3 regions of the Clostridium amazonense genome follow, and region 2 is predicted to be linked to each of the others. Evidence: riboswitches for the same ligand, from Rfam matches in the RefSeq annotation. Region 2 holds a riboswitch; each other region holds the start of a gene.
What was found. A riboswitch is a leader RNA that binds a small molecule or an ion and turns the genes downstream of it on or off. The one in region 2 is predicted to bind cobalamin.
Positions count from the first base shown of each region.

Region 1 (3,293 bases), on a different contig from region 2:
TAACTCCTGAAAACATCAACTTAATTTTATCTAATATCTCATTACCAGATGGCTTTTACATTAGAGAATTTGAGGAAAATGACTTTTCATATATTCAAAAAATATATGAAACTGAAGGTTGGTTAACCATTATAAAAAGACCTAATGATGCTATAAAAGCCTTTAAAAACTCTGATATAGTTCTTGTTATACTTTATGAAGGTAGCATTGCTGGTGTTCTACGTGGATTAACTGATACAGAAATAACTACTTATATTATAGAATTAATAATTAATAAAGATTTTAGAGGAAAAAGCCTTGGAAAAGCTCTTATCAATGCTTGCCATTTATTATATCCTAAAACAAGAATTGAACTTCTAGGCAGTAATAGTTCTAAAGATTTTTATAAAGCTAATGAATTTAGAGATTTCTTTGGTTTTAGAAAAAGCTTCAAAAATGACTAAAATCTACACTCTAAACTGAAACATGAATAACTTAAAGTTAAAAACTAAGTTATTCATGTTTCAATTCAAAGTTTTAATCTAATTTTTTTACATTCATTTTTCACTTAAGGTACTTTGCTTTAAACTTGATAATTATTATTTATTTTACTACCTTTACTTTATCTTCTTTGTCATAAAATGCACCCATTAGTTTGCCCCATTCATTCTTTGCATTTTGATTATTTTCTAAATTTGAATTTTCAACTACATAATTTATATTTAACTCTTCTAATTTCTTTACTATATCTTCATAATCCTTTAATCCTCTATCAACTATAACAAGCTTGGGACTAAAAAATGATATCTTATCAAAATCAAATTCATCATCTTTACTTACATATTGTATAATTCCATCTTGAAGCCCCATTTTTAATTCTATTTCATTTGAAGTTGCTGCTTCCTTTGTAACTTCTTTTATACTTTTTATTTCGTCTATATTTTTTAAGATTCCTCCTTGGTGCTCTGATGTTATTAAAACATTTTTTACTGGTGTTCTTACAATATTTTCACCTTTAAACTCTTTAGGTATATCCTTATCTTCTGGAACAAGAATTAAAGTATGATTTTCTCCATCTATAACCTTTTTTACTCCACCTTTAAAATATTCAACACTAAAACCACTAGTATATTGAAGGTGCATACATTTTTCTATAATCAAATCATTTTCTTCCCTATTGTAATTAAAATTTGCATCTACATTATCTTTTAAAAAATCTAACGGTACGTATATATCATCTTTATCCCTTTCTATATTAGCCATAAGATTAACATCTTTTTTATTAACTTTTATAATGTAACTATTGTCACTTACAACTATTTCATTATTATTTATATTTGATATTGCTTTATCATCTTCCATTTTAAAATTCCCATCAAAATAATTTGTAGTGCTTTTTAAAGATGCAAATACAATATTATTTTTTACTTTAGTTTTAACATCATCAGTATTTTCATAGTTCTCAACTTCACTTGAACTTGTACTTATATCTTCATTATTAGAACACCCTATTAAAGATGTACAAATAACACTTCCTATAACTAAGCATATTAACTTTTTATTTAACATTAACATTTAAAAATTTCCTCCCTAAACCCTACTTAAAGAAATTTTGTGCAAAATAAAAAACCCCTATAAAACAGAGGTTTTTCAATATAACTTTAAAACGCATCAAAAATACGCTTTAAATTAAAGCTTACATTATCATAATTCAATCTCCCTCCGAAATTTCTTTTACATACTTATAATTAGGTAGGTCTCCTGACTAACGGCTTAGCCTTAGTCATCCTTCCCAGTTAAAAACCAGTGGATTTGACTTCGTATCCGTATACAGTAGCGGGGGCTGTAGTGGATTTTCACCACTTTCCCTATTAAACCTATTTAGGTACCTAAATATATTTTATTCAATTTTCAAACAATTACATTGTAGTACTAATCTAATAAAAACTCAATAGTCTTCCTTGTAATAATATTTTATTTTTTCATTACTGAATTTGATTTATAGGAAAACAAGTTGAAAAATGAAATTACTATTATTTCAATTGAGAAAGATATGTTTAAACGAGTGTACAAAAATTAACAATTAACAATGAAGGATAAAACTGAAGTCTCAGTTTTTTAAATCAATTTTTATAATGATTTGCGAAGCAAATTATTTAAACACAATATAAAAACTTAGTTTTTAGATATTTCTATTCATAAATATTAAGAACAAAGTGAATAATATTAACCATCATTGTTAATTGCTAACTGTTAATTGTTAATTGGTTCCAAACATAATAATTGACTTAATTGTAATATGGCTAGTGTTATTTGATAAAGCTATTATTTTTGAGTCAAATTTGGAACTCTATACTAATTTATTTTATTTCTTTTCTTAATTCTTTCACTTTATTTATATCTAACACTGTTTTTAATGCTATTGTTTTATCATCTAATATATCCAATAAATTTATAGCAATTTTTAACTTTTGCTTTTCTATACCTTTTTCTATTCCTTTTTTGTAAACTTCTGGATCATATAATGTTTTTGTCATCGTAATCACCTCTTCTTCTATTTTTTCATCATTAAAATAATTTCTATTTAAGTATTCTACTAAGTTTTGTATTGCAAGAAGCATTTTATGAAAATCATCATGTAGTATTTCATTTTCATGTAATAAATATCTATTTTAAAATGAATTAATCCTACCACCTAGCAATCAAAACAATATTTTCACATTAAAACATAGCTATACTAATGTTAATAATTATATTATAATTTTTTCTAAAAAAGTTCAAATTCCCATACAATAAAAAAGATAGATAACAAAATGTTTACCTATCTTTTATATCCTATAAATTAATTCAATTTTTGCATTTATTCCTTATCATAAAATACACTTATGAATTTTCCCCATTCATTTTTTGCATTTTGATTATTTTCTAAACTTGAATTTTCAACTACATAATTTATATTTAACTCATCTAATTTTTTTACTATATTTTCATAATCTTTTAATCCTCTATCAACTATAACAAGTTTTGGACTTAAAAATGATATCTTATCAAAATCAAATTCATCATCTTTACTTACATATTGTACAACTCCATCTTGAAGTCCCATTTTAATTTCTATAACATCAGAAGTTACAGCTTCTTTTGTTACTTCTTTTACACTGTTTATTTCACCTATGTTTTTTAAAACATCTATTTCATCTTTTGATGTTGCTAAAACGTTTTTTAGTGGTGTTTTTATAATAGTTTCATTTTTAAACTCTTCTGGTACAACTTTTCCCTCAGGAACAATAACCAAAGTTCTATTTGCTCCATCT
Region 1 covers NZ_JBWKMH010000023.1:145,814-149,106, reverse strand. The annotation lists gene AC07E4_RS08890 (GNAT family N-acetyltransferase) at 1-443, shown strand, start outside; gene AC07E4_RS08885 (stalk domain-containing protein) at 583-1,554, opposite strand; cobalamin riboswitch at 1,714-1,887, opposite strand; gene AC07E4_RS08880 (hypothetical protein) at 2,340-2,516, opposite strand; gene AC07E4_RS08875 (stalk domain-containing protein) at 2,840-3,293, opposite strand, start outside.
Region 1: another riboswitch for cobalamin. It lies ahead of AC07E4_RS08885 (stalk domain-containing protein); the one in region 2 lies ahead of AC07E4_RS13595 (ABC transporter substrate-binding protein).

Region 2 (3,293 bases):
GGAGTTGCAGCTGCAAATGAGTATAGTGACATTGTAACACAAACTAATGTTGGAAAATCAGGAAGTATAACTATTTTTGATAAAAATGGAATTATTGTAGCTAATAAAGATGGTGAAGGTGTAGGAGAACCTGGAATTGTTAAAGGTTCAGCAGAAGAAGGTATGAAACTTGATGTAGAGATAGGTGAGAAAATCCTTGCTGGTGAACATGGATATGGAACATATAAAAATAGTAATAATAAGCAAATGTTTACTGTGTATGGTCCTATGGAAGGAACAACTTGGTATGTATCGTTGCAAATAGAAAAAGATGAAATTTTACATGGAATAAAGGTTATGAGAAATGCTATGGGAATAATAGCTATAATTTTCTTAATAACAGGAGTACTAATTGTATATAATCAAACAAAAAAAATGAGTGCTGTACTAAATAAAACAGTTTTACATTTAGATAATATAGCTGATGGAGATATGACTTTAAATTTTGATGAAAAAATATTAAAAAGACAAGATGAATTTGGCGATATGACAAGAGCTATGGAAAAAATGCAGAAGTCTATTAGTGGAATGATAGAAAATATAAATGGAAATACACTTAAAATAGAGAATCATGCATCAAATTTAGCACAGTTATCTAATGAGATGACAACATCATCTAATACTGTTGCAAATGCAATTCAAGATGTAGCTAAGGGAACAGATAATCAGTCAAATGATATAAATAACATAGTAGATGTACTTACTGAGTTCAATGAAAAAATAGAAGAAGTTATGACATCAACTAATGAAATTGGCGATGAAAGTAGAAAAATACATACTTTATCTAATGAAAGTAATGAAGAGATGGAAAGTGTATCAATTTCAGTTAAGAATGTAACTGTATCCTTTGAAGAATTAGTTGAAAAAGTGAACAATGTAGAAGGCAATGTTAATAAAATAAATGAAATTACAGTAATTATAAATGGAATAGCAGAGCAGACCAATTTATTAGCATTAAATGCAGCAATAGAAGCAGCAAGAGTTGGTGAAGCTGGAAAAGGATTTGCTGTAGTTGCTGATGAAATAAGAAAACTAGCAGAACAAAGTAAAATTTCAGCAGCAGATATAAATACATTACTTACTACGGTATTCAATGAAACAACTGCTATGGTTGGAATGACAGAAGTGGTTCAAGATGAAATAAAATCACAAGAAGAAATAATAAATAAAGCAATAGTATCTTTTGATAAAATAAATAATGCTGTAGAAGAAATGAAGCCTAAAATAGAAAAGAATATGGAAATAGGACAAGCAATCTTAGAAGATAAAGATGATATTATGGTTAAAATTCAAAATGCATCAGCTGTTTCAGAAGAAGTTTCAGCATCAGCTGAAGAAATTTCAGCTATAAGTGAAGAAATGGATGCATCTACTTCGGAAGTAGCTGAACATTCAAAAGTATTAGCAGAAATGACAAAAGAAATGAAAGCAGAAGTAGAAAGATTTAAGATTTAAACATTATATTTTGATTAACATTTCAGTTAGCAAAAGAGTGATTCCGAATTGGAATCACTCTTTTATATTATTTAAAATATAATATAAGTTATGGACAAGGATATAAGTTAAATTAAAAAAATTATGAGAATTCATTTATTAAATTATAGTTTACTTAATTTGGAAAATGCAAAATTAGAAAGCTAAACTGATTGAAGGATTTAAATATAGAATATTATGTAGAAATATGAAGTAATATATTATATAATTAACGATGAATGAAAAATAATTGAATATGGATAGACTTGGTTTTGAAAAATTAAAAAGGAAGTTGAATGAGATTTTCACACAGGACCGCTACTGTAATTAGGGAATACTAATTTAATTAATCCACTGAAGTGAATTTGGGAAGGAAAATTAGTATAATGATCTATAAGTCAGGAGACTTGCCAAGATTCTATAATGATACTCTTCGGTACAGAGAGATATATCATTCCTTAGAGTGTCCTTATATCCGTTAAAATTATAGTATTTTTTTATATAACGGGAGGATAAAATGAATAGATTTAATCAAAAAAAATTAACAAAACTTATGGCATTAGTATTAAGTGCTACTATCACTTTAGGATTAGTAGGATGTGGTACTAACAATTCTAAAGACACATCAAATGCATCAAATACAAAAGTATCAGCTGAAAAAGAAGCTGATAAAAAATCAAATTATCCAGTAACTATTAAAAATTATAAATATAGCAAAGAGCCAGTAGAAATGACTTTTGAAAAAGCACCAGAAAAAGTTGTTGCAGTATATCAAAATTCTATTGAAACTTTATTAGCATTAGGCTTAGAAGATAAAATAGTAGCAGCAGCAGGACTTGATCATCCTGTAAAACCAGAATATGAAGAGGCTTTCAAAAAAATTAATTATTTAGAAGAATTTACTCCATCAAAAGAAAATATTGTTATGCAAAAACCTGATTTTATATTAGGATGGTATTCATTATTTGATGAAAAGAGATTAGGAGAAGTAGATTACTGGCAACAGAATGGAACGAATACATATATGTCCTTAAATAGTGGAGTTTTAGAAAAAAGCACTATGCAAAATGAAATTGATGATATATTAAATATTGGAAAAATATTTAATGTAGAAGACAGAGCTCAAAAATTAGTTGATGAAATAACTAATAAGGTAGAAGAAGTATCAAAATCAGTTAAAGATAAAGAAAAAGTTAAAACAATGGTAATTGAATTTGGAAAAGATAATATACGTGTTTATGGGGAAAATACGTTAGCTGGAGATATGATTAATAAATTAGGTGCAGAACTTGTAAAAACAGAAGGTAAATCTATTGGAGCTGAAGACTTAATTTCTGCAAATCCAGATTGTATATTTGTAAGCTACATGGATAGAGGAGATGAAAATGTTCCAAAAGAAGCAGTAAATAAAATATTAGAAAATCCTGCATATGCAAGTTTAAGTGCAGTTAAAAATAAGAGAATTTATGCAATACCATTAGGTGATATGTATTCTAGTGGAATTAGAACTATAGATGGAATAAATGCTTTTGCTAAAGGATTATATCCTGACTTAGCAAAATAGGAGAAGTAAATGAGCAGAAAAACTTATGTAAGAGATAAGAAAAATGGCTTATTAAAAGGAACACCTATATATATAGGTGTTTCTATTATACTGTTAGTCATATTAATATTTTCAATTGGTTATGCAGTAACTTTAGGTTCTGCAAATATAAGTATAAAAGAAGTTTATAAGATAATATTTTATGAATTATTTCATATAGGAGATGGAAGTGTATTAG
Region 2 covers NZ_JBWKMH010000031.1:288,601-291,893, forward strand. The annotation lists gene AC07E4_RS13590 (methyl-accepting chemotaxis protein) at 1-1,494, shown strand, start outside; cobalamin riboswitch at 1,765-1,941, shown strand; gene AC07E4_RS13595 (ABC transporter substrate-binding protein) at 2,030-3,076, shown strand; gene AC07E4_RS13600 (FecCD family ABC transporter permease) at 3,086-3,293, shown strand, end outside.

Region 3 (3,293 bases), on a different contig from region 2:
AATATAAAGTCTATAATCATGGCTACAAATACATAAATAATATTATTCATTAAATTAAAATTAAACAAAATATCACACCTAACTATAACTAGGACATTATTTTAGTCCCATAATTTTATATACTTTTTCCATATCTAAAGATGCACGAACTATATCTGCTAATTTATTTAATTCTTCTTCTCTTAAATTTTCATATGTAGAAGATTCTTTACATTCTATTCCTTTTTTACTTCTTAATTTATTTACTATAACTTCTCTAAAATCTACATTATCAAAAACTCCATGTAAATATGTACCTATAACATTTTTCTCATTATTTATAACACCATCTACATGACTACATTTCTCTTCATTCTCACTTGTTATTTCAAATAAAGGATTTGCATTTTCACCTAATTTTGTAACGCCCATATGTATTTCATATCCATATACATTTATTTTTTCTCTATCTGTTATAAAATTATTCTTATCTATTACATGTCCTTCAACTCTAGTTGTAACTTTTTTATCTTCAAAAGTAGTTTCAACATCTAAAAGACCTAATCCCTCTGTTTGTAGGTTTTCACTTTCTACTCTGTTAGGATCATTAATTTTTTTACCTAACATCTGATATCCACCACAAATTCCTACAACTTCACCAGTTTTGCTATATTCTTTTATTCTATCAAAAAGCCCACTCTTTTTTAGAGCATTTAAATCTTCTATTGTGTTTTTACTTCCTGGTATAATTAGTAAATCTGGATTTTTAAAATCATCTACAGACTCTATAAATCTTACTGATACATCTTCCTCAATTTTTAAAGCATCTATATCTGTAAAATTTGATATTCTAGGTAATTTTATAACTGCTATATCTATTTTGTCTGTTATTTCTTTATTTAACTCAACAGCTCCATCTTCATCTTCTAAAGCTAATCTAAAATGTGGTACAACGCCTATACAATCTTTTTTAGATATATCTTCAAGCATATCTATACCTGGTTTTAGTATATCCACATCACCTCTGAATTTATTTATAATTGTACCTTTTACTCTTTCTTTTTCATCATCTTTTAAAAGCACTAAAGTTCCAACTAATGATGCAAATACTCCACCTTTATCTATATCTCCAACTAATAATACTGGGGCATCTACAAGTTCTGCCATTCCCATATTAACTATATCTCTATCTCTTAAATTTATTTCTGCTGGACTACCTGCCCCCTCCATAACTATAACATCAAACTCTTTTTCTAATTTTTCAAAATCTCTTTTTAACATATCTCTAAATTGAAGTTTCATATTATGATATTCCATCGCAGTACTATTTCCATAAACTTCACCATTAACTATTATTTGACATTTTTTGTCACTAGTTGGCTTTAAAAGTATTGGATTCATATATGCTTCTGGTTCTAATCCACATGCATATGCTTGAAGGACTTGTGCTCGTCCCATTTCTTTACCATCTAAAGTTATGTATGAATTTAAAGACATATTCTGAGATTTATATGGACATACCTTATATCCATCTTGAGTTAATATTCTACAAAGTGCTGTTACTAATATGCTTTTTCCAACGGAAGATGCCGTTCCTTGAACCATTATTTTTGCCATGATTAAACATCCTTTCTAATACTGAGAATTTTCTATTTTTAGTATTTAAATTTTAAATACACTAAATTTAGTATAAATATTGAAAATTTAAAATGCATTTTCAATATTTTGCATAAAATAAATAGATATGCCATAAAGGGCATATCTATTTGTATAATTAAATAAATTATATACTAAATAGTTCTTTCCCTCCGAAAGCTTTTCTAATTTAGGCAGGTCTCCTGGCTCATGAGTCATCCTTGTCTTATCCTTCCCTATTTATCTCAAAATAAGTGGTTTTTTAAGACTCGTCATCAATTACAGTAGCGGGGGCTGCTATGGAATTTAACCATATTCCCTTTTCACTTATGTATAAGCACCTAAACACAATATTACATTGTTATTATTTTAATTATTTACGTTTTGATTATAAAATTAAATGGAAAACCTGTCAAGTAACACACTATAGGGTTCCAATATCAAATTTTAAATCACATCTTTATCAAATGATAATATTAATCTTACAGTTTATTTTATTATCATGATTGAAACCAATTAACAATTAACATTTATCAATTAACAATGATGGTGGATATCCCCGGGGATTGAAATCCTCGCTACAATGTTTTATTTGTGTTTCAAATAAAATTAATATAATATTTATCCATAAAAAGTTTATTTTGGAGAATAAATTCCCCATTATAGTATTCTTACTAATCATAGTTTTTAACTAATTTGTTCCACAAATTATTATAAAGATTTATTTTTAAAACTGATACTTCAGTTTTATCGTTAATTATTAATTTTAGTACTATACCTTAAATTTTTAAAGTTCTATAGATTTTATTACATTACCACATATATCTTTTATATAAAAAACATTGTCTTCTAATATTCCATAGCTATGCGGATTATTTTCTTTTGGATAAGATATTGAACCTGGATTGATTACATAAATATCATTTTCCTTTTTAGCTACTGGTATATGAGTATGTCCGTATATTAATACATCGCCTTCAGCTATGTTCAGCATATTTTTTTCACTGTATATGTGCCCATGTGTTATAAACACTCTCTTATTATCAGCTAGAATCACATTGTAATCCATCATGCAAGGATATTCTAAAAGCATTTGGTCTACATCTGCATCGCAATTTCCTCTTACACCTATAATTTTATTTTTATATTTATTTATAAGATTTGCAACTTCTTTTGGATTATATTCTTCTGGCAATGGATTTCTTGGGCCATGATATAAAACATCTCCTAAAATAACCATATAATCAGCATTCTCTTTTATAAATGCATCTACTCCTAATTTTGCGTATTTTAATGATCCATGAATATCTGACATAAAAAATAATTTCATTCCTTCAATTCTCCTTTTCATAAGTTTAACTAATAGAATAATACTATATTTTTCTAACTTTTATCTATTTTCATTGCATTAAATTCTTCTTTAGTCATTCTAAATAAAACTTCATTTTCTTTTTCTTCTACTATTGAAAATCCTACTTTTTTTAGTGCTTCAATTCCTTTTATATTCATTACATTGTCAAAAATAACTTCTCCACCAAATTCATTGAAGTAATAATCTAATATTAAATTTATTGCTTCAACTCCATATCCTCTTCGCCTAAAATTACTTTGTATTTTTACATTTAAGTCTGCACTTTTTAATTCATCATCATACCCATGAAAACTAACTTCCCCTACAG
Region 3 covers NZ_JBWKMH010000005.1:23,328-26,620, reverse strand. The annotation lists gene cbiB (adenosylcobinamide-phosphate synthase CbiB) at 1-50, opposite strand, end outside; gene AC07E4_RS02370 (cobyric acid synthase) at 97-1,596, opposite strand; cobalamin riboswitch at 1,791-1,974, opposite strand; gene yfcE (phosphodiesterase) at 2,402-2,944, opposite strand; gene AC07E4_RS02360 (GNAT family N-acetyltransferase) at 2,998-3,293, opposite strand, start outside.
Region 3: another riboswitch for cobalamin. It lies ahead of AC07E4_RS02370 (cobyric acid synthase); the one in region 2 lies ahead of AC07E4_RS13595 (ABC transporter substrate-binding protein).